3 regions of the Rahnella sp. JUb53 genome follow, and region 1 is predicted to be linked to each of the others. Evidence: predicted binding sites of a transcription regulator. Region 1 holds the regulator's gene; each other region holds the start of a gene.
The links. The regulator PhoB, encoded in region 1, activates phosphate uptake and scavenging genes when phosphate is short. The targets are predictions, from matches to a motif close to CTGTCATAAAACTGNCNNAT.
Positions count from the first base shown of each region.

Region 2: the regulator PhoB is predicted to act here: its motif matches at 6,572-6,591, upstream of rpoH (RNA polymerase sigma factor RpoH).
Region 3: the regulator PhoB is predicted to act here: its motif matches at 4,796-4,815, upstream of phnC (phosphonate ABC transporter ATP-binding protein).

Region 1 is NZ_SLYT01000003.1:275,218-285,802, reverse strand. Features, by position in the region: gene EC840_RS09065 (helix-turn-helix domain-containing protein) at 1-209, shown strand, start outside; gene phoR (phosphate regulon sensor histidine kinase PhoR) at 241-1,560, opposite strand; gene phoB (phosphate response regulator transcription factor PhoB) at 1,583-2,272, opposite strand; gene sbcD (exonuclease subunit SbcD) at 2,510-3,748, shown strand; gene sbcC (exonuclease subunit SbcC) at 3,745-6,993, shown strand; gene EC840_RS09040 (ABC transporter substrate-binding protein) at 7,230-8,243, shown strand; gene EC840_RS09035 (ABC transporter permease) at 8,255-9,019, shown strand; gene EC840_RS09030 (ABC transporter ATP-binding protein) at 9,016-9,837, shown strand; gene mak (fructokinase) at 9,899-10,585, opposite strand, start outside.
Region 2 is NZ_SLYT01000013.1:43,241-53,825, forward strand. Features, by position in the region: gene EC840_RS22535 (branched-chain amino acid ABC transporter substrate-binding protein) at 1-161, opposite strand, end outside; gene panM (aspartate 1-decarboxylase autocleavage activator PanM) at 567-944, shown strand; gene EC840_RS22545 (MFS transporter) at 986-2,287, opposite strand; gene rhmD (L-rhamnonate dehydratase) at 2,384-3,598, opposite strand; gene EC840_RS22555 (dihydrodipicolinate synthase family protein) at 3,616-4,518, opposite strand; gene EC840_RS22560 (IclR family transcriptional regulator) at 4,529-5,299, opposite strand; gene rpoH (RNA polymerase sigma factor RpoH) at 5,556-6,413, opposite strand; gene ftsX (permease-like cell division protein FtsX) at 6,732-7,712, opposite strand; gene ftsE (cell division ATP-binding protein FtsE) at 7,712-8,374, opposite strand; gene ftsY (signal recognition particle-docking protein FtsY) at 8,380-9,903, opposite strand; gene rsmD (16S rRNA (guanine(966)-N(2))-methyltransferase) at 10,130-10,585, shown strand, end outside.
Region 3 is NZ_SLYT01000001.1:30,296-40,880, forward strand. Features, by position in the region: gene EC840_RS00150 (cytochrome c) at 1-1,224, shown strand, start outside; gene EC840_RS00155 (hypothetical protein) at 1,454-2,050, shown strand; gene EC840_RS00160 (Yip1 family protein) at 2,228-2,818, shown strand; gene dld (D-lactate dehydrogenase) at 2,958-4,649, opposite strand; gene phnC (phosphonate ABC transporter ATP-binding protein) at 4,856-5,692, shown strand; gene phnD (phosphonate ABC transporter substrate-binding protein) at 5,761-6,693, shown strand; gene phnE (phosphonate ABC transporter, permease protein PhnE) at 6,854-7,717, shown strand; gene phnE (phosphonate ABC transporter, permease protein PhnE) at 7,717-8,640, shown strand; gene EC840_RS00190 (cupin domain-containing protein) at 8,726-9,847, opposite strand; gene EC840_RS00195 (NAD-dependent succinate-semialdehyde dehydrogenase) at 9,996-10,585, opposite strand, start outside.

The DNA.
Region 1 (10,585 bases):
AAAGGCTGAGAGCCTTTGCAGAAAGCTCTGCCGAACGTATACGCGCGCTGCGGGAAAAAGAAAAAATCAGCCAGGGCGTGCTGGCCAGACTCATCAATATGTCGGCTAACAGCATTCAAAAATGGGAGCGGGATGAAACCAAACCCACCGGTGCTGCTCTGATCTTACTGATGCTGATCGAAGAAAAAGGTTTACAGATCATCTGCTAAAAGAAGCCACAGCGTGGGCTGTGGCTTCTTTTTATCCCTTCACATCGCTTTGGCTGGCCTGTTCCTGAGGAACAATCAGTTTCGGTGCCAGTGTAAATATAAAGCGGGTACCGACGCCGACTTCACTCATCACTTCAAGTTTGGCGTTGTGATGACTCAGGGCATGTTTGACGATGGCCAGCCCCAGACCGCTGCCGCCCGTCTGGCGCGAACGCGCTTTATCGACACGGTAGAAACGTTCAGTCAGGCGCGGCAGGTGTTGCGGCGCAATACCCGGCCCGTTATCACTGATCTGGAACTGTGCGCCATGCGGCGTTTGTTGCCAGCTGACTTCTATCCGCGTCCCCGCCGGGGTGTGGTTGACGGCGTTGTACACCAGATTCGACACCGCGCTGCGTAACTGATCTTCATTGCCAAAGACCTTCAGTTTCTCGTTTACACGGAACACCACTTCGTGACGGCCACCGCTTAAAGATTGCACTTCGCGCTCCAGCATGCCGAGCATTACCGGAATATCGACTTTCTCGTGCATATCGATATTTGCTGACGCTTCGATTTTCGACAATGTCAGCAGCTGCTTGACCAGCCCGTCCATGCGCCGCGTCTGCTCCTGCATGGTGTCCAGCGCTTTGGTACGAAACGGCTCTTCCAGCTTGGCGTCTTCCATCATTTCCAGATATCCCTGCAATACAGTCAGCGGGGTTCTCAGTTCATGACTGACGTTAGCGAAGAAGTTACGACGCGCACCTTCGAGCTGACGCATCTGGGTAACATCACGCGCCACCATCAGCAATTGCCCTTCGGAATAAGGCATAACGCGAAACTCGACGTAATGCTCGTTATTGAGTTGCAGATTCAGGGCACGGCTGAAATCACGGGTCTGGATCCAGGTACGAAACTCGGGATAACGCAGCAGGTTAAAGATGTGTTGTCCGTTATCTTCCGGCCAGCGGAAACCGAGCAAATCTTGCGCCAGCCCGTTACACCAGAAAATATTGCCCTCTTCCGTCGTCAGTACCACCGCATCGGGTAATGATTCGGCACCACTGCGGAAACGTTTAATGAGCTGACCTAATTCGCGACGGCGACGGCGGTTACGCATCTGCATCTGGTTTAGCCCGTAAAACAGAGGCTCCCAGCTCCAGCGGCCATTCGGCGGGGTTATGCTGCGGTCAAGCCACAGCCAGTGAGAGAGTTTGAGCTGGTTGTAATAATTCCAGCCCAGCGCCGCCAGCAGCGACGCAAAGAGGAGCCAGCCGAAATGGCCGACGAAGATACCGAGGATTAACGCGGGCAGGCAAAAGAGAAAGAATTCACCGGCCAATCGTTTCCATGACAAACGTTCTAGCACACAGATTCTCCGCTGTGGGGACTCAATAACGCGTTGAAAAACGGTATCCGGTTCCACGAACAGTCTGGATCATTCTGTCATGTCCACTGGTTTCCAGCGCTTTACGTAAACGACGAATATGCACGTCTACCGTGCGATCTTCCACATAAACGTTAGTGCCCCAGACGTTATTGAGCAACTGTTCGCGGCTGTAAACACGTTCGGAGTGGGTCATAAAGAAGTGCAATAATTTAAATTCGGTCGGCCCCATATCGAGCGCCTGCTCGTTGGCCATCACACGGTGAGACGACGGATCCAGGCTTAAACCCTGCATGTCGATCACTTCTTCCACCGCCATTGGCGAGATGCGTCGCATCACGGCTTTAATGCGGGCAACCAGTTCTTTTGGAGAAAACGGTTTGGTGATGTAATCATCGGCACCGACTTCCAGGCCGCGCACCCTGTCTTCTTCTTCACCGCGGGCGGTCAGCATCATGACCGGAATTTCGCGGGTCAGCGCTTCACGTTTGAGATGTTTGATAAACTGAATACCGGAACCGCCGGGTAACATCCAGTCGAGCAGGATAAGTTCAGGGTAAGGTTCTACCAGCTGGCCAACGGCTGAATCAAAATCTTCAGCTTCTACTGCCTGATAGCCATTCTGTTCCAGTACAAAACACACCATTTCACGGATTGGAGCTTCGTCTTCAACCACCAGTATACGTCTTGCCATCGTAGGTCCTGCCAATAGGTTAGCGATCTTTTATTTGATTGCGGGCGCCATTATGCGTCAGTTTTGTGACAGATTTATGAATAGAAAGGATGGTTCATTACAGTCAAATATGACAGAGACATTTCTTCTATTCAGCTGCCATCTCGCTGAAATTGGTCTGATTTATCGGGGACAGCGTCCCCCGCCGACGTTTATACTTTGCCCCATTGTCGTCATCCAGATCCATACGGGAGTCTCATGCGCCTGATCCACACGTCAGACTGGCACCTCGGCCAGTACTTTTTCACCAAAAGCCGCGCCGCCGAACATCAGGCATTTTTGCGCTGGCTGACCGGTCAGGTGCAGCAACATCAGGTAGATGTCGTGATTGTGGCAGGCGATATATTCGATACCGGTTCGCCGCCCAGCTATGCCCGAGAGCTTTACAACCGTTTCGTCGTCGAACTGCAACAAACCGGCTGTCAGCTGATTGTACTGGCCGGGAATCACGATTCTGTCGCCACGCTCAATGAATCGCGAGAACTGCTTTCCTGCCTGAATACGCGGGTGATTGCCACCGTCGGTGAAAACCTCTCAGAACAGATTCTGGTGCTCAACCAGCGTGACGGAAAACCTGGCGCGGTACTTTGCGCTATACCCTTTTTACGTCCGCGTGATTTGCTCGCCAGTCAGGCGGGACAATCCGGCAGCGACAAACAGCTGGCATTACAGGAAGCCATCGCCGCGCATTATGACGCATTGTGGCAGGCCGCGCAGACCAAACGGGACGAACTCGGCGTTTCGCTACCGATCATTGCCACCGGCCATCTGACCACGGTTGGCGTCAGCACCTCCGATTCCGTGCGCGACATCTATATAGGCACACTCGATGCCTTCCCCGCGCAGGCGTTTCCGCCGGTCGATTACGTGGCACTTGGTCATATTCACCGCGCACAGTGCGTCGCCAAAACCGAACATATCCGTTACAGCGGTTCGCCGATTGCGCTGAGTTTTGATGAACTGAGTAAAGCCAAAAGTGTGTACTTACTGGACTTTGAGGGCGCGACGCTCAACGCCATCGACACGCTGGAAATTCCCGTTTTCCAGCCCATGCAGATAATCAAAGGCTCGCTGGCAGAAATCGAAAAACAACTGGCGCAGTTCGAAGGCGGCGATCCGGCCAAACCGGTGTGGCTGGATATTGAAGTCGCCACGCAGGATTATCTCAGTGATATTCAGCGCCGCATTCAGGCTCTGACGGCAGATTTGCCAGTAGAAGTGGTGCTTTTACGCCGCAGTAAAGAACAGCGTATCAACAGCATTGAGCAACAGGAAAAAGAGACACTCAGCGAACTGAGCGTCAGTGACGTCTTTGAAAGACGGCTGGCACTGGAACCGGATCCTGACGAACCGCGTCAGGCGCGGATGCGCACGCTGTTTGCGCAGGTTGTTGAACAGGTCACCAGTGGTCAGAATGCGGAGGACAGCGCACAATGAAAATTCTCAGTTTGCGTTTAAAAAACCTGAACTCGCTGGAAGGCGAATGGAAAATTGATTTCACCGCTGAGCCTTTTGCCAGCAACGGATTGTTCGCCATCACCGGTCCGACCGGCGCGGGGAAAACCACCCTGCTCGATGCCATCTGTCTGGCGCTGTATCATCAGACGCCACGGCTGAACATCACGCCAAGCCAGAACGAGCTGATGACGCGCCACACCGCCGAATCGCTGGCCGAAGTGGAGTTTGAAGTCAAAGGCGTCGGTTATCGCGCGTTCTGGAGTCAGCGCCGCGCCAAAAACTCGCCGGACGGCAATCTGCAGGCACCGAAAGTAGAGCTGGCATTGCTGGCCGACGGCAAAATTCTGGCCGATAAAGTGCGCGATAAACTCGATGCCATCGCCACACTGACCGGGCTGGATTTCGGTCGCTTCACCAAATCCATGATGCTGTCTCAGGGGCAATTTGCCGCATTCCTGAATGCCGATGCCAATGACCGCGCCGAACTGCTGGAGGAACTGACCGGCACAGAAATTTACGGGCTGCTGTCTGAGCGAGTATTTGAGCAACATAAAGAAGCGCGGATAACGCTTGATGGTCTGCACCAGCGCATGGCCGGGATCGAACTGCTCAGCGAAGAACAGCGCCAGACGCTTGAAGCACAACTTGCTGAACTGAACGCGCAGGAAATCACGCTCAGTCAGCAGGCGCAACAGCGCCAGCAGGATCTGAACTGGCTGCAACAGTGGCAGCAGGTGCAGCAAAAACAGCAGCAATCTCAGCAACAACTGACCGCCGCCGAGCAGGAAAATCTGGCCGCCGCGCCGCAGTTACAGCAACTGGCGCGCAGCGAACCGGCAGAAAAACTGCGTCCGTTGCTCAACGATCGCCAGCGTTGTCAGGATGAATCGCAACGTCTTCAGCAGCAACTGGCGCACCTGACGCAGCAGCAGGAACAGCAAATCGCGCAAATGACGCCGCTGAATCTGGCTGTGGAGCAGTCGCAAACGGCACGTCAGAAACAGGCGGAAGAACAGCGTCAGACCCAAACGCTGATCGAAGAAAAAATCCTGCCGCTAGATGGCGAAATCACCCGTTTGCGTAAATCACTGACTGAAACACAGCAGTCTGTCACTGATGTGCAGAAACTTGTCAGTGAGCATAACGCGACGCTGGTGCAAATGACCGCCGAACGACAGAAGCTGGACGAAGAAAGCCGCCAGCATACGACCCGCCAGACAGCGCTGACCGGCGCACTCAACACTGCGCAACAGCGTCTGACTGAGCTGGAAAAACAGCACCCGCTGGCAGCATTGCAGAAACGACAATCCGAACTCACGCAGCTGCGTCCGGTGCGGCAACAGCTGTTTTCACTCGCGCAAATTTTCCCGCAGCTGAATCAGCGCGTGCAGCAACAGCAAAAAGATTTCGTTCAGTATCAGACGCAACTGGCTGAAGAAGAACAGCGTCTGGGCACCATCCGCCTGCAATGTCAGAAACAGCTGGAGCATCTCAACGACGTTAAGGCACTGCATAAACAGGAAATGCTGATCGTCAGCCTCGAAGCCGAACGTGCGAATCTGCAAAGCGGCAAAGCCTGCCCGCTGTGCGGTTCCACATCGCATCCGGCGATTGAACATTATCAGGAGGTCAAACCCTCTGAAACGGCGCAGCGCCTCGAGAAAATGCAACTGGAGTTCGATGCGGCAAAAGCCAGCGGTATCGAACTGGCAACAAAAATTAAAAGTCTGAAAGAACAGCAAACGCGGCTGCAAATCCAGCTGGAGCAAGACCAGCAGCAACTGAATGCGCATACCGCAAACTGGCAACAGCTCAGCGCACCGCTGAACCTGACGTTTACGCTACATGATACCGCCGACATCACTCAATGGCTGACTGCCCGCGATGAAGAAGAACAACAATCGCAGGCGCTGATTAGCCAGCACGAACAGCTGGCCCGGGCGCTGCAACAGGCGAAAGATGCCCTGAATGACGCACTGAACGCGCAGCAGAAAGTGCAGCAGCAAAGCGCATTGCTGACCGAACGCGTTACCCGGCTGGAAGAGACGCAGGCGAAATCTCAGCAAGACGTCGAACGGCTGCAAAAGTTGTTTGCAGAAGGCGAAAAAAACCTTTCAGAACTAACTGCTCAACGCCTTGAACTGTTCGGCAACCGCCAGGTGGCGCAGGTTCGCGAGCACTTACATCAGCAACAACAGGCGGCAGAAAAAGCGGTCAGTGACGCGCAAACCGCATTGCAAAAAGCGCAGGAACAGCGCGATCAGCTGGCCGGGCAACTGGCGAGCACGCAACAGCAACAGTTGCAGGCCACAGAACAACTGACGCAGGCGGAGCAGGCGTGGCAACAGGCGCTGAGTGCCAGCGGATTTGCCAATGAAGCCGCGGTGAAACTGGCGCTGCTGGATGACGCACTTCGTCAGCAGCTTCAGCAACGCAAAGAAAATCTGCAACAACAACTGGCGCAGGCGCAGGCGTTACTGGCGGATGCCGGTCAGCAGCTCGAAAAACATCGTCTTGCCCGCCCGGCTCATCTGAGTGAAACAGAAAGCGATCTTGACGTTCTGACAGCGCAGCAGGCAGAACTGACGCAACAGCTGAAAGCTTTACAGCAACGTCTGGGCGAAGTGAAAAACCAGCTGGAAAGTGACACATTACGCCACAGCGGACAACAGGCGCTGATAGCTCAGATTGCCCAGGCGCAGCTGACCTGCGATGACTGGGGTTATCTGAATCAGATGATTGGCTCCAGCGACGGCGCAAAATTCCGTAAATTCGCGCAGGGACTGACGCTCGACCATCTGGTGTATCTGGCGAACCTTCAGCTCGAAAAACTGCACGGGCGATATTTGTTGCAGCGCAAAACCAGCGATGCGCTGGAATTACAGGTGGTCGATACCTGGCAGGCGGACGCCGTGCGCGATACCCGCACCTTATCCGGCGGTGAAAGCTTCCTGGTCAGTCTGGCACTGGCGCTGGCGCTGTCTGACCTGGTCAGTGATAAAACCCGCATCGACTCGCTGTTTCTCGATGAAGGTTTTGGCACACTCGACGCCGATACGCTGGATACCGCGCTGGACGCGCTCGACAGCCTGAATGCCTCGGGCAAAACCATTGGCGTGATCAGCCATGTGGAAGCGATGAAAGACCGTATTCCGGTGCAAATCAAAGTGACTAAGGTGAACGGTCTGGGCGTCAGCCGCCTGAGCAGTGAATTTAAAGTCTGACAGATTATCCTGCGGAGCAACTGGCGGGTAAATTGCTAGCCATCTGCTCCGCAATGGATCCTGATTGTGAGCAACTGCGCAAAATTCGCACCAGCGCAGTGCGCTCATTGTTCCCAACCCGCTGAATTCCCGCTTATTCCCTCCTGCCGATAAACTGGCACGCCCTGTGCTTAACGTTATGTATACAAGTTGCAGTACAAGTTGCAGCGCCTGCATAACCGTTAAGGGAACCGCCCATGAATAACATCAAACCTGAAGTCGATAAAAAACGCCGCCAGCTGATGAAATGGCTCGCCATCACCGGCGGCGTCTCCACGCTTGGCGGTATGATCCCGACCTCGGTCTTTGCAGCTGATGACGATGAAATCCGCATTGGTTACTGGCCGATTGTCGGCGGTTTACCGTTATATGTGGCGCTGGAACAGGGCTTTTTTAAAGAAGCCGGACTGAATGTAAAAGGCGTTAAATTCGCCAGCGCACAGCAAATTGTCGAGGGGATGATTACCGGCAGGATCCAAGGGTGCGCTAACGGCACGGCCACAGGCGCGCTGGGTCTGGGGGCTATCACCTCACCGGATTTGTTCAAAATCATCTGCTCGAATCCGTCCAATCATCAGCTGGTTCTGGATGAATTTCTGGTGCCGCTGAACAGCACTGCGAAAGCGATCAGCGATCTGAAAGGTAAGAAGATCGCCTGCGGGCCGGGGATCCAGAACGTGACGATGGCGAAGATCATTCTGGAGAAAAATGGTTTCACTAATCCTTCAGTGATCGAACTGCCGGTCGGGCAGCACGCACCTGCGCTGGCCGCCGGACAAATTGACGGCGTGTATACACTCGAACCCACCGGCACCGTCGGGCGCATGAAAAACCTTTCCCGCACGCTGGAAACCGGCGTCATTTCTAAATACGTGCTCGGCAATGAAGACGCGCCCTGGTTCGGCGGCGCCGCGGCGCTGAACTCCAGTTTTATCGCCAGCAAACCGGAAGAAACCAAAAAGTTTATTGCCGCTTATCAGAAAGCGGTGGAATTCATTGCGGCACATCCTGACAAGGCTCGCGAAAACGTCGCCGGTTACACCAGCATAGAACCGGCACTGGTGAAAGAGGTGCCGCTGCCGGGCTTTGTGATGTATCCCGATTTAAAAGGCGACAACCTGCAATGGTTCCAGAAATTTTATGACGTCTTTACGGAAAGAAAAATCTTCAGCAAACCGGTCGATGTTGCTTCGCTGATTTATAAAGGATAAGGAGAAACAGGATGACTTCACGCTGGTCTTCAAGGTTACTGCCGCTGGTCGGCCCGGTGCTGCTGTTTTTATTCTGGCAACTGGCCGTCAGCGCAAAATGGCTGAACCCGGTGCTTCTGCCCTCGCCCGTCGAGACGATTGGCTACATGTTCCAGTCATTTTTCGATGCTTCCATGCGCACCGACATCGGCGCAACCCTTTACCGCACGCTGGTATCCTTTGCTTTTGCCGCAGTGATAGGCGTGCCGCTCGGCGTCATTTTAGGCAGCAATGAAAAGATCTATCGCAGCCTGGAATTTCTGATCGACTTCTTCCGCTCCACGCCGTCATCAGCGCTGATCCCGCTGTTTATGCTGATTTTCGGCATTACCGATGCTAATAAAATTGCCATCGCCGCCTTTGCCGCGGTGCTGGTTATCCTGTTTAACAGCGCGTACGGCGTGATGAATGCCAAGAAAACCCGGCTGATGGCGGCCAAAGTGATGGGAATTTCCCGCTGGCATATTTTTAAAGACATTCTGCTGATGGAAAGCCTGGCGCAAACCTTCGTTGGCCTGCGCACCGGTGTGTCAATTGCGCTGGTGATCGTGATCGTCGCTGAAATGTTCATCGGATCGGAAACCGGCCTCGGCCACCGGATCATCGATGCCCAGCAGGTGTTTAACATCAAAGACATGTACGCCTCAATCCTGATCACCGGCGCGCTGGGTTATCTGCTGAATCTGGCTTTTTTGCTGATCGAGAAAAAAACCGTCCACTGGAGTAGCAAAGCATGACGCAACCTCTCTCGCTGAACCCCGATTACAAAGGCCCGCAGTTGCCGCAGTACGCCACGCGCCCGGATACCCATGTGACGATCCGCGGACTGAGCAAGGCGTTTGCCGGACAGCCGCTGTATACCGATCTCAATCTCGACTTACCGCGTGGAAAGATCGTGTCGATCTTCGGCCCGAACGGCTGCGGTAAATCGACGTTAATGAACATGATCGCCGGGCTGATCCCGGTGGATAAAGGCGACATTCTGTTCGACGGCAAAACGCTGGCGCAGACCACCATCGGTTATGTGTTTCAGAACTACCGCGACGCGCTGTTTCCGTGGATGAGTGCCCGCGCCAATATCGCCTACCCGCTGATCCGACACGGCATGAGCAAAGCGGACGTCAATGCGCGGGTCGAAGAACTGACGCAAATGTTTGATATCCGCTTCGACCTGAAACGCTATCCGTATGAGCTTTCCGGCGGCCAGCAGCAAACCGTGTGCATCATGCGGGCGCTGGCGACGCGTCCGGAAGTGATGTTCCTCGACGAGCCTTTCTCGGCGCTGGATTTCGAGATGACGCTGTTTATCCGCGATAAATTGCAGGAAGTGCAGCTGGCGACTGGCGTCACCATGCTGATTGTGTCGCATGATCTCGAGGATGCAGTGTTTCTGGCGGATGAGATTTTACTGCTGACACGACGACCGACGCAGATTGCAGAAATTGTGCCGTTTGACCTGCCGCGTCCGCGTGGTTCTGAAATCATGAGCCACCCGGAATTTATCCGCGTGAAGGCGCACACGCTGGACGTATTTAAACGGGAGATGGCGCTTTAACTGCTGGATTATGAATGAGATCAGGGGCGCAAACTCTGCCCCCTGAAAATTGATGAAGAACTTACAACGCAAAACGCGATTGCGGCCACAGCCAGGCAGCGCCACGCACTCCGCTCGAATCACCGTGAACCGCTTTGAGCATTGGCGTTTCACATTCCCCGCCAAATACCCATTGTTTAACCAGCAGCGGCACGGTCTGATACAAACGATCCACATTACTCATGCCGCCACCGAAGACAATTACGTCCGGATCGAGAATATTCACTACGTTTGCCAGCGCCTTAGCCAGACGACGCTCATAACGACCCAGCGCCAGTTCCGCCGTTTCATCGCCCCGCTCAACCAGCGCAATAATCTCTGCGCCGTTTAAACGCTGACCGGAATGACGGAAGTAGTCTTCGGCAAATCCGGTGCCGGAAACAAACGTTTCGACGCAGCCTGATTTTCCGCAGTAGCACGGGACTTCGCGGGCAAACTGGATTTCTTCCTCATCCTGCCACGGCAGCGGATTGTGGCCCCACTCGCCTGCGTTGCCGTTGCCGCCCGCGTGCGCCACGCCGTTAAGCGCAATGCCGGAACCGCAGCCGGTGCCGATAATCACGGCGAATACGGTGTGACGGCCTGCACCTGCCCCGTCGGTGGCTTCGGAAACCGCCAGGCAATTGGCGTCGTTTGCAATATGCACTTCGCGTTTGAGCAACAGCGCCAGATCCTCATCCAGTTGCTGACCGTTCAGCCAGACCGAATT
Region 2 (10,585 bases), on a different contig from region 1:
ATGGCTTGTTTTGCACCTGTAAATTCCATGTCACCGTACTGGGCGACCGGACCTGACATAGCACCAACAATGGCGACTTTAATATCTTTTGCGAATGCCGCCTGACTCATTGCTAATGCAATACAACCTGCCAGCCAGATCTTACCCTTCATTGCTTTCATCCGATTACCCCGTTCATGTGTGTGTTGTGGTTTGCTCTTTGTTGCCTGTTTAAAACATCATCACTTAGGAAATTTAGTATAAGTAATAACGAGTTAACGGCTTATTTCGTCTTATTTTCGAATAAGACTTTATAATTCATATCATTAAACAGGAATTTTCTTCTGCAAATCAAATAGCACAATCAGAAATATGAGGTGTAAACAGAATTTTATTTGGGTGAAAAGGCGGGCGCGGATGTAAACAATCAGTCGTTAACACTGGCTTTATTGATTAAAGCCAACATTTATCGCTTATGCAGAGATCGCTAAAAAACTTTTCGACCTGTTACTGTACAAAAAAAGTTACGCCCGTTCTGCAGAACGATCCGCTACACTGATCGCCTCCTTTTTCTGACCTTCCGCATCATGAAACTAACTATCCAAAAACTGACGTCACTCAGCGCGCAGGACCTGATCGATCTGGCAAAAATCTGGCCGGAGCAAACCGAAAGTGACTGGCAAGCCAGCCTGCAAAACGATCGTGCGCTGTTTGCGGCGGTGTTTAATGAACGCATTCTGGGCGCGGTGAAAATCACGCTCGATGGCAATCAGGCTGAACTGAGTGATTTGCTGGTGCGCGACGTCACGCGTCGTCGCGGTGTCGGGCTGTATCTGATGGAAGATGTGCAGGCGCAGCTGCCGCAGGTGAAAAGCTGGACGATGAAAGCAGAACCTGAGCCCGTGCTGGATGCGTTTATGCAGGCATGTGGTTTTCGCAATGAAAAAGGTGTGTGGCGCAAATAAGTGCTACAGGCGACCCGTCCCCGGGCGCCTGGGTTTCCCTTTTACTGACTGGTTTTCAGCTGGCTCTCCGGCAATTTTGGTGTTTCAGGTTTTGCCCTGAGAAACGCTATCGCGACCACGCCAAACAACGTGATGCCGCAAAGGGTGAGTAAGCCGGCAATATTATTCGAGAACATACTATCCGCGGCCACACGGATTTGTGGTGCCAGGAATCCGCCAATCGCCCCGAACAGATTGATGAAACCAATCCCCGCCGCCAGCGCACTGCCGCTGAGCAACGTGGTCGGAATGGTCCAGAACACCGGCTGTACGGCAATAAACCCAACGGCGGCAAAGCACAGCGCACCTATCGCCAGCACCGGACTGGCAACCAGAGCAGAACCCCCAATCCCCAGCCCGGCGGCCAGTAAGGTGAACGCGGCTATCGAGCGTAAATGGCCAGTTTTATCGGCATAGCGCGGAATAAAGAAGGTGCCGAACATCGCCGCAATCCAGGGAACAGACGCGATCAGCGACGCACTGAAACCGACTTTTGTTCCCAGCAAACTGGCGACCTGCGTCGGCAGGAAGAAAATCAGCCCGTATACGCCAATCTGAATAATCAGATAAACCAGCCCGAGGTGCCAAATCGCCGGAATGCTGAAGGCATCCCGCAGGCGTGAATTCTGTTTCAGTTTCTCTTCTTTCGCCAGTTCACCGATCAGCGCCTGTTTTTGTTCAGCTGACAGGAAACGCGCCGTCGACGGGCCATTATCGAGATACCAGAATGTCCAGATACCGGCCATCACCGCCAGCACCCCTTCAATCATAAACATCCAGAACCAGCCCGGATGTCCGGCAAAACCGTGCATCTCCAGCAACGCACCGGAAAGCGGGCTGCCAAACGTCAGCGCCAGCGGAACGCCCATATAAAATAATCCCATCACCGAAGCCCGGTTTTTGGCCGGGAACCACAGGGATGTCAGGTAGATCATGCCGGGGAAGAATCCGGCCTCGGCAGCACCCAGCAGAAAACGCACCAGCAGGAATTTGAATTCCGTGTCGGCAAAAGCCATTGCTGACGAGAGAACGCCCCACACCAGCGTGGTGCAGCCAATCCATTGTTTGGCACCGAACTTTTTCATTAATAAATTTCCCGGCGCACCGAGAAAAGCATAAGCGACGAAGAATATTCCCGCCCCCATCGCAAAAGCTTCATTACTTAATCCGGTATCAATCTGATAAGACTCTTTCGCAAAACCAATATTCGCCCGATCCAGAAAGGCCAATATATATAACGAAAGCATAAAAGGAATCAGACGCCAGCGGGTTTTCTCAACGGCTTTATTTAATATCGTCGTCATAATATGAACCTTTTTATAACCGGCCTGTTATTAGTCAAAAAATAATATCAATAACAGGCCGAAGTAAACGTTCGGATAAATAATCTGTCGCAGAAATTAATGCTGATATGGGCGGGTTAATTTGCACTCAGGATTTAATTCCACCCCGAATCCCGGTTTATCCAGTACCGATTTATGAATACGTCCGTTCACCGGCACCGGCTCATCAAGCAGGATTGGCGCAAACTGCGCACGGGTGTGGTCAGCCTCAGGTGCAGTCATCAGGAACTCGCTGAAAGGCGTATTGGTGAAGGTAATCACCGCATGATGTGAATACACGGAGGAACCGTGCGGCACCACTAATTGCCCTTTCGCCTTGGCGATGGCGGCGATTTCCAGCAAGGTGGTGAGCCCGCCACACCAGCCCACGTCAGGCTGCATGATATCGACGCCGGTTTCTGACAACGTCTGGAAAGACTCCAGCGTGCCGTGGTGTTCGCCGGTGGTGACCATCATCCCGGCTGGTGCGTTGCGTTTGATTTCGCGGTAACCTTCATACTGTTGCGGCGGCAGACATTCCTCAATCCATTTGAGGTTATACGGCGCACAGGCATGCGCCACTTTGGTAGCGAAATTAACGTCCATCGACATCCAGCAGTCAAGCATCAGCCAGAAATCCGGGCCGCATTTCTCGCGCATATCCGCCACCATAGCAGCCGTTTCACGTACGCCGTGGTCGCCATCATGCGGGCCAAAATGCGTCACCATTTTGCCACCGATGAAGCCCATCTCTTTGGCCAGATCCGGACGTGAACCGGTAGCATAGAACTGGATTTCATCGCGCACTGCGCCCCCGAGCAGTTTATACACCGGCAGTTGCGCACATTTACCGAACAGATCCCACAGCGCCAGGTCGACGCAGGAAATCGTATTCATCACCAGACCGCCGCTGCCGGCGTAGAACATCGTGGATCGCATCATCTGGTCGTGGATCAGTTTGATTTCTGAGACACAGCGCCCTTCAATAAAACGGTTGAGATGTTTTTCGACAATAAAACACCCCATTTCACCCGCCGTAGACACCGCAAAACCGGTGACGCCATTGTCGGCTTCTATTTCAACCACCAGCGTACCCAATACGTTAATACCGAATGACTGTCGGGATTGTTCATATTCTTTATATTTACTCATTGGCGTACAGACTTTATCGTCGATCCAGTGTTTTTCCTGCTGGTCATGATAATCCGCACCGCCACTGCCTTTTTCTGCGGTCGCACCGCCCATGAAATATGCACGAATTTCTTTAATTTTAGGTAATACTCTTGATTCCATCATAATATAAACTCCGTTTATTTTATCAGGGTAAGGAGAGAGGTTATTTCTTTATTCAGGGAAAAGCTTAAATCATCTATCTTTTGCTTTATTTCATCCGAAAGCGGAATTTTATTTTCGCCCAACGGGAAACCACGTAATGACATGCCGAGTTTATATCCCAGAGGAAAAGGCAATGACGCCATCATCGACATCACGGGTAATGCGGCAAATTGTAATGCCTTCGATTGTTCCGTTTTTCCTTCGCTGAAGAGATCATAAATTTTACACATCACTTCCGGCAAAACGCCTGCGGTCGCGGTCACGCTGCCGGTGGCTCCGGCACATAATGCGGAGAAGAAAAATTCTTCCCGGCCGGTCATCACAGCAAAATCTGCGTCTTCCCGCGGACAACAGGACAGCATTTTCATCATGCCGACGGCATCACCGCTGGAATCTTTAATACCGACAATATTCGGATGGGCTGCCAGTTCAGCGACACTTTCGGCATTTAACGGATCGGCGAAAAACGGGATGTTATACAGGCATAACGGCAGATTTACCGCGCTGGCAACCTGGCGAAAAACACTGGTCAGCGTCGCAGCATCATAGTGATAAAACGAAGGCGGCATCAGCACGACCCCGCTGGCACCGGCACGTTCTGCCGCATGTGCCAGTGCGATGCTTTCATCCGTCGTGGTCGCCGGGATCCCTGCCCAGACGGGGACGCGTCCGGCAGTCTGTTCAACGACGGTTTCGACTACCGCACGCTTTTGCTCAACGTCCATATAACCGGCTTCGCCCACCGAACTCACCGGGAACAGAGCACTCAGGCCAGCCGCTATCTGAAAATCGACAATTTTGCGCAACATGTCCATGTCCGGCTGCCCTGCTTTCCAGGGGGTTAACATGGCGCTGATGACTCCTGAAGGTCGTAACATCATTGGTTCCTTATGCTTTGTAGCCCAGATCCCTGGAGATTTCCCAGGCGGTTTTTTTTACCTTGTCAGCCAGTGCGTCGATATTTTCCGGCATGACATGCAAGGTGGTGCCCACGACGGAAATCGCTGCCGTGACGCGATGTGCTGCATTGAATACCGGCGCGCTGATACAGCGGATATTCGCCACATCTTCTTCATCATCGAAAGCCCATCCGCGCTGATGGATTTGCTGTAACGCCGTGCGCAGCTGCTGAGCACTGGTCAGCGAGTTGGGCAATACCGGGCTGAATTCCAGTGCAGCAATCAGTGCGTCCTGACGTTCACGACCGCACCAGGTCAGCAGACATTTGCCCAGCGAAGAGCGGCACAGAGACAGGCGTTTTCCTTCCCAGGTGCGAACCTGAATATTCGACTGGCTTTCGACTTTGATCAGATAAATCGGCGTATCCCCGTCCAGCACGCCGAGATGACAGAGCAGCCCGGTGTCGTGCATCAGTGCTTTCAGATGCGGGAGTGCGACATTGCGCAAATCGAGCTGGCGGGAAACCTGACTGCCCAGCTCCAGCAATCTGAGCCCGAGGCGGTAATTACCGGAATTTGACTGCGTAACTAAACGCTGATTTTTCAGTTCCTCCAGCAGCAGATACACGGTGCTTTTGGGCATCCCCAGTTCACTGACCAGCTGGTTCGCGTTGCACTGTCCTTGCCGGGAAATGATGTCGAGAATGGCGACGGCGCGCGTCAGTGCCGGAACTTTTGATTTAGCGATTAATTCCATCATGCTGGAATCCATTCTGTTGAGATGGACAAGTTATAGAGGCAAAAATGAACAGACGACAGGACGCTTGTGATCCTCTGTGATTGAGTTCTCTATAAAGTTGAATATTCCAACATGCTGGAATAACCAGATGATTTAGAAGGGAAAATATTCAGAATAATTCCAGTATGCTGGAATTAACAGGGGCGTTCAGAGGGGAATTTCAGGCATAAAAAAAGCGACCATAAAGGTCGCTTTTTCACATCGGAAACTGCGTTTATCAGGCTTCGATTGCCACACGCAGTTTTTTCATCGCGTTCTTTTCCAGCTGACGAACACGTTCTGCGGATACACCGTATTTATCGGCAAGCTCCTGCAGAGTCGATTTGTTTTCGTCGTCTAACCAGCGGGCACGAATGATATCCTGGCTGCGCTCATCCAGACCTTCCATTGCAGAGGAAAGTTTGTCTGTCGCGTCCTGATCCCAGTTATCTTCTTCGATGGTTTCTGCAAAGTCAGAACTCTTGTCTTGCAGATACAGCATCGGTGCCATCGCAGCGCCGTCGCGTGGTTCATCGTCCGGGGTCGGATCAAACGTCATGTCCTGTGCGGCCATGCGTGATTCCATTTCCAGCACATCTTTGCTGGTTACACCCAGTTCGCGGGCAACGTGCTCCACTTCGTCGTGGCTGAACCAGCCCAGACGCTGTTTGTTTTTACGCAGGTTAAAGAACAGCTTACGCTGCGCTTTGGTGGTGGCGACTTTCACGATGCGCCAGTTACGCAGCACATACTCGTGAATTTCTGCTTTGATCCAATGCACAGCAAAGGACACCAGACGCACACCGACTTCCGGATTAAAACGGCGAACCGCTTTCATCAGGCCGATATTCCCTTCCTGGATAAGGTCTGCCTGTGGCAAACCGTAACCTGAATAGTTGCGGGCAATGTGAGCAACAAAGCGCAGGTGAGACAGGATCAGCTCTTTCGCTGCTTCCAGGTCACCGTCGTAATGCAGCCGTTCAGCCAGCGCCCGTTCTTCCTCTGCGGTGAGCATAGGATAGGCATTGGCGGCCCGAACATAGGCTTCCAGGCTACCTTGGGGTACTAATGCTAAAGTGCGCATTTCTTTGGTCATTCAAGCCTCTCATGTATGACGTAATGCAGGTTTTATACCACGTTGCTGCGGGATGATACCGCTACGTTGCTGGCCTTCAGGGGCGACAACAAAGCAACGCCGAGCCCTTCATATTCGCTGCTCTACGACCACGAATTTTACATAAAGTTCACGGACAGATTCAACAGTCTGATGACTGTATGTGACAGACTGACTATTGGATAGTGAATTTGTGCCATTGCAGGGGAAGCAGGAAAATGATGGGACGATATAGCAAGAATCGGCTGTTCCCCTGTACACAAAGACTGAGCAGCAGGGGAACATTATAGCAAATTATCGCTACTGTGGTGTAAATCGCCGTAAATGTTGAACCGTCGCCAGCCAGGCGGCAATCCAGCCAATCATCGCGGACACGATCAGCAGCAGCAGGCTTTCATCCCAGCCCAGACCGTGCAGGTCAAAGGTGGTACCGAACACCTGTGCCACCTGGGTCACTACGCTCTCAAGGCGCAGCACCAGCACTTCCGAGAGGATCAGCGACAACAATGCGCCGGTGAAACCGAGCATCGCGCCGCCATTCAGGAACGGTCTGAGTATGAACCCGTCGGTCGCGCCAATCAGCTTCATCACGTTGATGGTATCGCGTCGGCTGAAGATGCTCAGTCGCACACTGTTACCAATAACCAGGAAGACGGCGATCACCATCAGCACGCCGATCATCGCCGCAATCTGCCCGACCAGACCGGTGAGCGCCGCAAGACGGGCAAACCAGCTGTCATCCATACGCACTTCATCCACGCCATGAACGGCCGCCACGCGGTCGCGCAAGGTGTTGAGTGTCGCAGAATCCTGGAAATTCATTTTAGGCGTGATGATAGCCACCGCTGGCAGCGGATTTTGCTCCAGCATGTCCATTGCGCCGCCAAAGCCAGACCAGTTGCGGAACTCGCCCATCGCTTCTTCACGGGACAGATAATTAACTTTATCCACGCCCGCTTCTGTTTTGAGGGTTTTCACCACGTTTTCTGCGGCGTCATCATCCAGCGCTTTGTCGAGATACACGGTCAGCTGCGGCGTCGGATACCACTGTTCTGCCGCGGTACTGACGTTTTTCCACACCAGATAACAGACGCTCGGTAGCGTCAGGGAAATCGCGATTACCATCACCGTGAGCAGTGTTGCCAGCGGCTGACGCAGCATGTCAGCCAGCGCGTTCATCCACGCATAACGCCACTGTTCGCGCCAGCCACCCTGCAACGCTTTGCTTTTTGCGGCACGGGCGCTTTTTGCGGTTTTCGCCGGGTTCGGACTGTTCGCCATTAGTACACCCCTCCCGACATACGCCCCTGACTCAGCGTCAGCGTACGGTAATTACGACGGGCAATAAGACCCACATCATGCGTCGCCATCAGAACGGTAACGCCGACGCGGTTAAATTCTTCGAACAGACGCAAAATGCCTTCCGACAATTCGCCATCGAGATTACCGGTCGGTTCATCCGCCAGCAGCACCGCAGGCTTGTTCACCACCGCACGGGCGATGCCCACACGTTGTTGTTCACCACCGGAAAGCTGGATTGGCAGGTTCTTCGCTTTATCCAGTAATCCGACTTTATCCAGCGCAGCCGACACGCGACGGCGAATATCTTCGCTGCTGGCCCCGGAAATGATCAGCGGCATCGCCACGTTGTCATACACGGTGCGATCCATCAGCAGATGGTGATCCTGAAAGATCATGCCGATCTGACGACGCAGAAATGGCACTTCGCTGGATTTCAGACGGCTGATGTCATGGCCGCCAAACAAAATATGTCCGGCACTCGGGCGTTCAATGCCGCAAATCAGCTTGAGCAGGGTACTTTTACCCGCGCCTGAGTGTCCGGTCAGAAATGCCATTTCCGCTTGCTGGATGTGAAAGTTGACGCCCTGAAGCGCCTGTCGTCCGCCCAGATAAGCTTTACTGACCTGTTCAAAGCGAATCATCCGTATTAATCCTCTCGGGCAAAAAGTGCCTCAATAAAATCGTCTGCCTTAAACGGCCTTAAATCTTCGATACCTTCACCGACACCAATGTAGCGGATCGGAATGCTGAACTGATCGGCGATGGCAAAGATCACGCCGCCTTTCGCGGTGCCATCCAGTTTAGTCAGCGTTATCCCGGTCAGCCCGACGGCTTCGTTGAATAATTTCGCCTGACTCACCGCATTCTGGCCGGTGCTGGCATCGAGCGTCAGCATCACTTCATGCGGCGCATCTTCGTCGAGCTTCTTCATCACGCGGACGATTTTCTTCAGCTCTTCCATCAGGTGCGCTTTGTTCTGCAAACGCCCGGCAGTATCGGCAATCAGCACGTCGATATTACGGGCTTTCGCCGCCTGAATCGCATCGAAGATAACGGACGCGGAATCGGCACCGGTATGCTGTGCAATCACCGGGATCTTGTTGCGCTGACCCCAGACCTGCAACTGTTCAACGGCTGCGGCACGGAACGTATCGCCCGCCGCCAGCATCACAGATTTACCCTGTGCTTCAAACTGGCGCGCCATTTTACCGATGGTGGTAGTTTTACCGACGCCGTTTACACCAACCATCAGAATGACATACGGGGTTTTCCCGCTGACATCCAGTGGCTCGTCAACTTTCGCCAGTATTTCGGACATTTCTTCCTTCAGCTTACCGTACAGCGCGTCAGCATCTTTCAGCTGTTTACGCGAAGCGTGTTCGGTCAGTGAAGCAATGATTTTACGGGTAGTTTCGACGCCAACGTCGGCGATTAACAGCTGTTCTTCCAGCTCTTGGAACAGATCGTCGTCGATTTTCTTACCGCGGAACAGGCCGACAAAACCGGAACCCAGATTCTGCTTGGTTTTGACCAGACTGCGTTTCAGACGCGCAAAGAAACCTTCTTTGGTCGGACGCTCCTGCTCGGTTTCACCGGCAGGTAAAACGACGATAGGATCCAGCGCCACCGGCAGTGGTTCTTCGGCTGCGACAGAATCATCAACATAATCAATGGCATCAAGACGTTCGTCTTCGGCAATTTCTTCGGCCGATTCAGCAAATTCGTCTTCAGCAACATCTTCTTCAATCAGATCGTCTTCAACCACCACTGGCTGCGCAGCAACCTGTTCGGTGATGTGAACAATTTCTTCTGCCAGTTCAGCGGCGGCCTGTTCGCGAACCGGTTCAGGTTCTTTTAGCGGTTCCGGCTCAATTTCTGGCTCAGGTTCCACTTCCGGTGCCGGTTCGACTTCTGGCTCAGGTTCAACCACAGGTGCGATTTCTGCGGCAGATTCTGCGGAGGCTGCGGTATCCCATTCGCCAGGATGCTGCTCAACCGGAACACCCGGCTCTTCGGCTAGCGGATGTTCTTCAACGACCGCATGTTCTTCAACAACAGACTGTTCTTCAATAACAGGCTGTTCTTCGCGGATTTCTTCCTTCTGCTGCTCTTCTTCCTGACGGCCACGGCCAAACCAGGAGAAGAAACCGCGTTTTTTATCTTTTGCCATTTTACAACTTCACTCCTCGCCGTTAATGACTGGCGAACGGATTATTAATAGGGTTATGGTCAGGCAGTCTATCACTTTCCCCTGCAGGCAACACGCCCGCGTATTGAATTCCGGTGGTTTTTCAATCGACAATGTTAAACATTTGCCCAATGGCTGCACACCGGTAGAATAGCCTTCCAAACGATATGCAACGAAGCCTGACGGCTTTGGATTACACAAGCGAACTATGGCAAAGAAACCCAACACTCCCGCCGCCGGCCAGATCCGAATTATTGGCGGACAATGGCGCGGACGCAAACTTCCGGTTCCACATAGCCCGGGACTGCGCCCGACCACCGATCGCGTACGCGAAACGCTGTTTAACTGGCTGGCGCCGGTTTTACAGGGCGCACATTGCCTGGACTGTTTTGCAGGCAGCGGCGCGCTCGGTCTGGAAGCCTTGTCACGTTATGCGGCCAGCGCCACACTGCTGGAGTTTGAACGCCCGGTTGCGCAACAGTTAGAGAAAAACCTGGCGCTGCTAAACGCCAGTGATGCGAAAGTATTTAACGTCAATACATTGAACTGGCTGGCAAAAGCCGGAAATGCCTTTGATGTGGTTTTCCTCGATCCGCCTTTCCGTAAAGGCATTCTGCAAGACACCCTGAACCTGCTGGAGCAAAACCAGTGGCTGGCGGATGAA
Region 3 (10,585 bases), on a different contig from region 1:
GCCAGCCAGTCAGGTGATTTTCAGGCTCCGGCTGCGGCAGCCATGACCGGCAAAACAGCCATTGAACGCGGCAAATATCTGGCACTGGCAGGGGACTGTGTGGCCTGTCATACCGCGCCCGGCGGCGGTAAACCTTTTGCGGGCGGCTACGGGCTGAACACGCCGTTCGGCACGATTTACGCCACTAACATTACGCCTGATAAAGAAACGGGCATTGGCGGATGGACCGATCAGCAGTTCATTAATGCGGTGCGCAACGGCAAAGGGATCAACGGTGAGAATCTGTATCCGGCGATGCCTTACAACGTTTACGCCAAGGTCAGCGATCAGGACCTGAAAGACATCAAAGCGTATCTGAATACCGTGCCTGCCGTGCATTATGACGGCCCGAAAACGGATTTGCCGTTCCCGTATAACATCCGTCTGATGATGTTCGGCTGGAACCTGTTGTTCCTGGATACGGCACCGTTCAAAGCCGATCCGTCGCAGTCGGCAGAATGGAATCGCGGCGCGTATCTGGTGGAAGGGCTGGGGCACTGTACATCGTGCCATACTGCAAAAAATCCTCTGGGCGGTGATAACTTTGGCGTGCATCTGCAGGGCGGAGAATTGCAGGGCTGGTTCGCGCCGGAAATCACCGGCAATACCCGTCAGGGCATTGGCGACTGGAGCAATGACGAAGTGGTGCAGTACGTGAAAACAGGGGCTAACTCGCGTACCGTGGCTGCCGGTCCGATGGCGGAAGCGGTCACGAATTCGCTGCAGCATTTGTCGGATTCAGATCTGCATGCCATCGCGGTTTACCTGAAAAGCTTGCCGGGCAGCAAAGATAATTCCGCGCCTTTAGCCGCTAATTCCGCGATGGCCAACGGCAAAGAACTCTACGCCGATAACTGCGCGGCATGCCATCAGAATTCCGGTGAAGGGGTACGCAACATGATCCCTGCCCTGAAGGGTAATAACGGCGTTCAGGCCACCCGGCCGACCAACATTCTGCACGTGCTGATGAACGGCGGGCAGGGGGCGGCAACGGCAAGCAATCCGACCAGCGCGGACATGCCTGAGTTCGGCTGGAAACTGACCGATCAGCAGATGGCGGATGTCAGTACGTATATCCGTAACGCATGGGGAAATCAGGCGCCGGCGGTCAGCAAAGACGACGTAGCAAAAGCGCGTAAATCTCAGCAGGGTGCTGCCGCATTGCGTAATCCAGAACAGCAGTAAACGCAAGCTAACGTAAGTAATAAAGTTTAAGGAGCCTCGTAAGAGGCTCTTTTTGTTGGTTTTTATTCATCATCTAAATGTAAGATTTCGAAGCATAGATACATAAGCAGTGGCATGTGAAACGAGAAGTAAATTGATTTGATATGGTTATTTATACAGCGCAAAATTCCCCCAGATTAAGAGTTTCTAAACAGGGAAAGCTCATCAGCTCATGTGAGGGACAACAGTCATGTTTCAGCTCAGCACAATGGATATCTCGCCCGTCAATCCGATGCTCTACTTTCCCGGTGCCTCTGCCTGGCCGGAAGAATACAAAGGAAAATTGCTCATGGAAAAGCTCATGCAAAATCAGATCAATAATATCGAAAAACAAGGGATCAAAAACGGTGAGGAAATTGCCGGACTAAATCTTCGTGTAGGGAAGGTGGAACAACAGGTCACTCAGCTGACGGAAGTGGTCACCGACACTAATCTGCGGGTCGGCAAACTGGAGTATCAGATGGTCACGCTCACTGAAGCGGTAACAGATATCGGTGTGCGTGTAGGAAAAACTGAACAGAACATCTCCCGCATCGACGGGCATCTTCTTAGGATTGACGATCGACTGGTGCATATCGACAAACGGTTTGAACAAGTCGATAAACGGTTTGAACAAATCGACAAACGGTTTGAACAGGTGGATGCGCGCTTTGTAAAGATTGAAGCCTCATTAAGCGCCATGCAGAAGATGTTTTATGACCTTATGATCCAACAGACACGCTGGATTATTAGCATGATGCTGGTACTGGTAGGTGCAACTTTTACAGCCGCTCGCTTTATCCATTAAGAGGGGCCTGCTGCGGTCAAACGCTGATTACGATAAGTTGAGCGCAGCAGCAAAACTGGCAATAACGTCTATAATATAGACAGGTCGCCACCTTCCTTGTGCCCTTGTGTGACGGGCATTTCCGAAGGTCTATCACTGCACGCCGCTGGCGGCTTTCGGCGTACAAGGGGGTGTTTCATGGCAAATCATGTCTGGGGACTGTTATCCCATCCTGGTCCCGAACTGCAGCAAATCCAGCGTGAGCGGGAAACCGTTTCACATGTGTATTCCCACCATGTTCTTTTGATGGCGTTGATCCCGGTTGTCTGTTCGTTTATCGGTACAACACAGTTGGGCTGGAATTTCGGTGACGGTCAGACGCTGATGGTTTCCATGTTCACCGCGTCGTATATCGCCGTTATCTTCTATGTTCTGATGCTCGCCGCTGTCGCACTCATGGGGCGCATAATCTACTGGATGGCACGTCGTTATGACAGCCGCCCGACACTCAACAGCTGTATCGTGTTTGCCGGTTATGTTGCCACGCCGATGTTCCTGAGTGGTCTTGTTGCGCTTTATCCGATGGTCTGGTTATGCCTGTTCGTCGGCATCATCGGGCTGTGTTATAGCGGATATCTGTTGTATCTCGGCATTCCTAACTTCCTGAATATCGACCGTCGCGAAGGGTTCCTGTTCTCCAGTTCAACGCTGGCAATGGGCGTTCTGGTATTAGAGTTACTTCTGGCTCTGACGGTGATTATGTGGGGTTACGGAACACAGTTATTTTAACGTAATGGCTATCTTACTTGCCATTTTGCCCCCGGGCAGTGCTCGGCTTCCTCACGTACTTTATGTACGCTGCGGAGCCTCCGCGCTGTCCGGGAACAAACTGCCTGCGCCGACTACGCCATTTGCCTTTTGAAGGACATTATTCCTGCCAGTTTTTCATCTTACTGGTTTTTCCGATCCCCGGATTGAAGCTGTTGGTCGGGTCGGCCTGCCGGTAGAACTCTTTCAGATGCGGTTTTGCCAGATACAGATGTCCGACGTTATGCTCTGCCGGATATTCCGCGCCTTTAGTGTCGAGCAATTCAAGCATCCGGTGTTTCAGTGCCTTGCTGTTCGCGCCTTTTTTGACGATGTAATCCTGATGGAAAACGTGGCACATGAAATGGCCGTAATACAGTTTTGCCACCAGCTGATTGTCGATATCTTCCGGCAATGTTTCGAACCAGTCGCGGTCATTACGGCGCAGTGCAATATCCAGCGCCAGAATATCCTCCACTTCTTTTTCATGTACCGCGTGATAACGCACCGCAGCACCTGCAGCGGCGAAACGGTGCAGGAAAGCTTTTTTGCCTTCGTCAGCCGAGCAGATAAAGAAATCACCCTGACCATCACTGAAGAAACGCGTCAGAAATGTACGTGCCTCATCAATTCCAGGGCCGGACATTTTTAGCAGTAAGTGATGTTCAAACCGGTCACGGTACTGCTTCATGCGAGGTGGAAGGTGATTCGGCAGGGCTTTGCTCAGGCATTGCATTACGCGGTCGCTGAAGTTTTTCGGTAGGAAAGGGACTTTACTGGCATGCGCATCGAATTTCCCTTTCGCGGTAAACATGTCCGGCATTTTGTCGGTGCCAAGCTTATCGATCATCATGAATGTGTCTTTGCCGTAGACTTCGGTGATATCGAAAATATCGCGATGCATGTATTCACCGGCCACCGGCAGGTTCGCAAAATCACGCAGGATCTGACGACGTAATTCGGTCAGCACTGCCGTGTCATTGGTGCCGATATAAAATACCTGCTGTTGCGTTTCAGCCGGGAAAGTATCCAGACGTACGGCGAACACGGCCAGTTTTCCTGCACAACCTGAGGCTTCAAACAGCCGCCGCTCATCGGCGTTAAAACGTGAAGGCGTATCAGCGTCCACTTCACGCACCCGCGCAGCATAATCATGGTCAGATGCCAGACGCTGATCGTGCAGTATGTCACTTTCCAGATAATCAGCTTTTTCCAGACGCGTCAGTATTTCTTCCGGCGTTTCGCCAAGATTAATACCCAAATGGTTAATCAGGCGTAATTCACCCTGTGCGTCGATCTGCGCATAAAGCGCCATTTCGGTATAGGCCGGACCGCGTTTCACCAGCGATCCACCTGAGTTGTTGCAAATCCCACCGACCACCGATGCACCGATGCACGACGAGCCAATTACCGAATGCGGTTCACGGTTATAAGGTTTGAGGATTTTTTCCAGCTTATAAAGGGTGCTGCCGGGGAAGCCAATCACCTGATGACCGCCGTCGAGCAACTGAATTTGATCAAGTTTGAGGGTACTGAAAATGACGATATCGCGGTCATAATCATCACCGCTGGGCGTTGAGCCTTCGGTCAGCCCGGTATTAGCGGCCTGCATAATGACAATCTTATCGGCGGCGATACAGGCTTTAAGCAACTGCCATTGTTGCAGCAGCGTTTGCGGAAATACCACGGCCAGCGCTTTGCCGCCACCTGAACGAAATCCTTTGCGGTAGCGCTCAGTGTTGCTGTCTCCGGTCAGAACATGACGGCTGCCAGCAATCTCTTTGAGCGTGGCGATGAGTGACTGATTATCCATTTCATCTTCCTTTTTAAATGCGTTGCCATCTAATCATAGACTTAAATGATACTTATTAAGTTAAACCCCATTCGGGATATCCGTTAGGTAATTTCACTTAATCTGTTGCATTTTTGTCATGTGCTGTCCATTAAATCGTCATTGATGTGTCATATAACTCGCGCTTAATGAACGCCAGATTATGAAAGCAACCGAGAGACAGCATCATGGCGCAAGCTCAACTTAAGCTGGCACAGGCTGAATACCCTCAGGCCGGGCCACAGCATTTGAACAAAGTTCTGGACGTGAAAGGCCTGGTGAAATCTTATAAATCAGGTCAGCGCGTCCTGAATGACATCAATTTTGATCTGCACGCGGGTGAGTTCGTGGCGGTGATTGGCCGGTCCGGCGCAGGTAAATCCACTCTGTTACACGTACTCAACGGTACCATTACGCTTACCGATGGTAGCGTAGTGTGTCATTACGAAAATGGTGAACAACAGCAACTGGCCGGGCTGACCGGTAAAGCGTTGCGTCGCTGGCGCTCGGGTTGCGGGATGATTTTCCAGGATTTTTGTCTGGTTCCTCGCCTGGATGTGCTGACTAACGTGTTGCTGGGCCGTCTGAGCCATACCTCAACATTCAAATCTTTCTTTAACCAGTTTGACGACGAAGACCGTGCCCGCGCGATTTCTCTGCTCGAGTGGCTGCATATGCTGCCGCATGCGTTGCAGCGCGCTGAAAATCTCTCCGGTGGTCAGATGCAACGTGTGGCGATTTGCCGTGCCCTGATGCAGAACCCGAAAATTCTGCTGGCCGATGAGCCTGTTGCGTCGCTGGATCCGAAAAATACGCTGCGCATCATGAATGCGTTGAAAAAAGTCAGTGAAGAAAATATTGCCGTGATGGTCAACCTGCACTCGGTCGAGCTGGTGAAAGATTATTGCACCCGCGTTATTGGTATCGCCAAAGGGCAAATTATTTTCGACGGTCATCCGGATCAGTTAACTGACGGTATTTTGCAACAGTTATACGGTGAAGAACACGAAGCCATAAACAGTTAAACAACAACGTTATTTATTTTGCAGTACTTATTTCTACTTTCTCTCAATCTACACAAGGTCATCATTACATGAAGAAGTTATTACGTCTGGCAGTTTTCGTAGCAGGTTCTTTTACCGCGATGCACAGCATGGCAGAAGATGCGCCTAAAGAATTGAATTTGGGTATTCTGGGCGGCCAGAATGCGACTCAGCAAATCGGTGATAATCAGTGTGTAAAAGATTTCTTCGATAAAGAATTAAACGTGGATACCAAACTGCGTAATTCCTCTGATTACTCAGGTGTTATTCAGGGATTATTAGGTAAGAAAGTAGACATGGTATTAAGCATGTCGCCATCGTCTTTCGCCTCAGTTTATATTAATAACCCGAAAGCCGTAGATCTGGTCGGTATTGTTATCGACGATACCGATAAATCCCGGGGTTATCACTCGGTGGTTGTGGTGAAAGCCGATAGTCCGTACCAGAAATTGTCTGACCTGAAAGGTAAATCATTCGGCTTCGCGGACCCGGATTCCACGTCCGGCTATCTGATCCCGAACCAGACTTTCAAGAAAGAATTTGGTGGCACGACAGACAACAAGTACAACAACTTCTTCTCCAGTGTCACCTTCTCCGGCGGCCATGAGCAGGATATTCTTGGCGTGCTTAACGGTCAGTTTGAAGGCGCAGTGACCTGGGCATCGATGATTGGCGACCGTGAAACCGGTTATACCTCCGGCGCATTCAACCGCATGATCCGCATGGACCATCCGGATCTGATGAAGAAAATCCGTATTATCTGGGAATCTCCGCTGATCCCTAACGGCCCGATCTTAGTGCGAAGCGATCTGCCACCGGCGTTCAAGGCTAAACTGGTTTCTGCCATCAAGAAACTGGATAAAGAAGACCACGCCTGCTTCGTGAAAGCCGTCGGCGGTAAACAACATATCGGCGAAACGTCCCTGGCTGAATATCAGCAGATTATTGATATGAAGCGTGAGCTGACTAAAGGCGGTCGCTAACCCGTAACTCTCTCCCCTGCGAAGGGGAGGGTTGGGGTGGGGTATTAATGGCAACTCAGGAAGCGAAAGCTTTTACCATTATTGTTTTTTTAATACCCCCTCCTGACCTCCCCCTTCGCAGGGGGAGGAATAATGATTATCGCAAATCGGAAATATTATTTTGAACAAAGACTTCAATCGTTATTACCAGCAGATCCGGGGAAAACAAAAGCGTGAGGCGCTGATCTGGTCAGGGCTGATGCTGTTGTTATATCTGTGGTCAGGCAATGTTTCCGAACTTAATTTAAAAACGATTATTGTCTCCGCGCCGAGCTTGTTTGATTATATTGGTCAGACGGTGCCGGTATTACACTGGTCATTGTTATTTGCTGACGGTCATACAGAAGGTTCACTGGCGTATTGGGGGTATCGTCTTAATATTCAGTTGCCACTGATCTGGGAAACTATTCAGCTGGCGTTATCCTCGACGATATTATCGACCGCGCTGGCGGTTATTCTGGCGTTTCTCGCCGCGGGTAATACGGATTCGCCAAAATGGGTGAAATTCAGTATCCGCACTTTTGTGGCTTTCCTGCGTACCATGCCGGAGCTGGCGTGGGCGGTGATGTGCGTCATGGCCTTTGGCGTCGGCGCTATTCCGGGCTTTATCGCGCTGACTTTACACACCGTCGGCAGTCTGACCAAACTCTTCTACGAATCCATTGAAACCGCATCGGACAAACCGGTGCGCGGTCTGCGAGCCTGCGGAGCGGGACGCTTGCAGCGTATGCGCTTTGCTATGTGGCCGCAGGTTAAACCTATCTTTCTGTCGTACAGTTTTATGCGCCTCGAAATCAACTTCCGTCAGTCTACAATCCTCGGTTTAGTCGGGGCGGGGGGCATCGGGCAAGAACTGATGACGTCAATCAAACTGGACCGTTATGACCAGGTCAGTATGACCTTACTGCTGATCATTCTGGTGGTGTCGGCGATGGATTTTCTATCCGGTAAATTGCGCAAACGCGTCGTGGAGGGCACTTTCTGATGTTAACTGATGCGCTTGAACCTCATGTTGTCAGCAGCCTGAAGCAGCAGCACGGACATTTGTTTGCCGCACAGCGCCGCTATCTGCGTTACCTCGCGATACTGGCTGTCGTCATTGCGTTGTACTACGTCTATTTCTTCAGTTATTTCGGTATTCCGTGGAGCGAAGTGGTGCGCGGCACCCGTGAAGTCGGACGATATTTCCTGCGCATGTTCGTCTGGCATAACGTTTCCGAATGGCCTTTTAAGTATTATTTCACGCAGATTGCGATCACGCTGGCGATCGTTTTTGCGGGCACAATCACTGCGTCTTTCCTTGCTCTGCCACTGTCCTTTCTGGCGGCGCGCAATGTAATGTCTACGCCGCTACTCAGACCGGTTTCCATGATTATTCGCCGACTTCTGGATGTGCTGCGCGGGTTGGATATGGCGATCTGGGGACTTATTTTTGTCCGAGCTGTCGGCATGGGGCCACTGGCCGGCGTGCTGGCGATTGTGATGCAGGATTTAGGCTTACTCGGCAAACTGTACGCCGAAGGACACGAAGCCGTGGAACGCTCGCCGAGCCGTGGTTTACGGGCATTGGGAGCTTCACCGTTGCAAACGCACCGTTTCGGCATTTTCACCCAATCTTTCCCGACATTCCTCGCGCTGTCGCTGTATCAGATTGAATCTAATACCCGTTCTGCAGCGGTTCTCGGTTTTGTCGGCGCGGGTGGGATCGGTCTGGTGTATGCGGAAAATATGCGTTTATGGAACTGGGATGTGGTGATGTTTATCACATTGATTCTGGTCGCCATTGTCATGACTATGGATAAGATCTCCGCCATGTTGCGCGCCAAATATATTCACGGTGAAGAGATTGATTTGTTTGAGCCGGAAGAGCGAAAAATGAAGCCGCCGGTAGAGCTTTACCGTCCTTAATTTATTATCCCGGCAAACAAAACGCATTAAAAAGGCGGCATCCGCAGGGAGGCCGCCTTTTGCTCTCTTATTTATTAGCGAAGGATTACTCGTCGAAATACCAGTAACCCTGATTCACCAGATCCGTTAACAGGACAACAAATTCAGGATCCTGCAACGCATTGCCCAGCTCGTTCTGACTGATCAGAGTGAACCGGCACAGCGCATCGGCGGCTTCATGCTGAGCAGTTTCCAGTGGTTCGCTGTTCACAAAGAAACGTTCATCGACATTCAGTATGCGCAGCCCGCTTAAACGGGTCAGGCTATCGCCCTGCATCAGCGCATCCACAATTTCCTGCGCTTCATAAGGTGGCTCCGCCGGGGCGATATCCAGCTCGTGGCGCGGCGTGGTGGCGAAACGGCCAAACCACTGTTTGAAATCTTCCGGCTGACTGAGCATTTCAACCATCATCTGGCGCACACGTTCCAGCTCATACTCTTCCACTTTCCCGACGTGTTCACGCAGCGTCAAATCCGGATCGCTGTAATGATTGCCGCCCAGATCGTTTTCCAGCGCATAGTCAGCAAAGCTGCTGATGAAATCGCGCGAGTTAGGACCGCGGAAACCGACGGAATAGTTGAGAGCGGTTTCATGGGTGAAACCGTCATGCGGGAAGCCCGGCGGAATGTACAGAATATCGCCAGGTTCGAGATCTTCATCAATGATTGGCGTGAAGGGATCGACATGCAGTAACGCCGGATGCGGACAGAACTGACGCATCGGCAACGCATCGCCTACACGCCAGCGACGGCTGCCCATACCCTGAATGATAAAGACGTCGTACTGGTCGATATGCGGGCCGACACCGCCGCCGGGCACGGAATAGGAAATCATCAGGTCATCTAAACGCCAGTCCGGCAATACGCGGAAAGGTTTCACCAGTTCAGCGGCGGGCAGATGCCAGTGATTCACGGCCTGCGCCAGTAATGACCAGCCGGTTTCACCCAACCCGTCAAAATGTTCGAAAGGCCCGTTGCTTGCCTGCCATTCCCCATTTTTATGGCTCACCAGACGGCTGTCCACTTCCGGCTCCATCGCTAAACCGGCTAACTCATCAGGGGAGATCGGATCGACAAAATTAGAGAACGCTTTTTTAATAACAACAGGTCGTTTTTGCCAGTATTTTTCTAAAAATTCCGGCCAGTCCAGATTGAGTTCATAAGCCATGTGATTTACCAGTGGGAAGACAAACGAGCCTGATTATAGAGAGGCTGTGCTTGAGCGCGCTTTGTCGTGGGTCAAGGCTTGGTAAATGAGGGAGAAACGAGAAGTGCGGAGAGAGGAAAAATCCCCCTTCGCAGGGGGAGAAAAAGCATCAGGACTTAGCGGCCAGCACCACCAGTTTCTGGTTCACAAACTCTTTGATACCTAAATCAGACAATTCGCGACCAAAACCGGAGCGTTTCACACCGCCGAAAGGCAGTTCGGCGGCGGTATCTGTCGGTGAGTTGACGTACACCATTCCGGTTTCAATCTGACTAGCCAGCTTACGGGCGCGGTTCATATCTGTGGTAAACACTGAACCGCCAAGGCCGTAATGAGAGTCGTTGGCGAGTTTCACCAGCTCTTCATCATTTTTGACCACGTACACCTGCGCGACCGGGCCAAAGAACTCTTCGAAGTACGCCGGATTATCACGTGTAATGTGCGTCAGTATGGTCGGCTCAAAGAAATTCCCCGGATTATCACTGACTTTCTTGCCGCCAAAGTGGAGTTTCGCACCGTGCTTCACGGCGTCATCTACCTGTTTGCTCAGAGTTTTCACCGCATCGGCAGAAGACAACGGCCCCAGCGTGGTGGATTTATCCAGCGGGTCACCCATTTTCAACGCTTTAAAGTGTTCGGTGAACTTTTTCAGGAATTCATCGGCGACTTTCTCGTGAATAATGAAACGCTTGGCGGCGG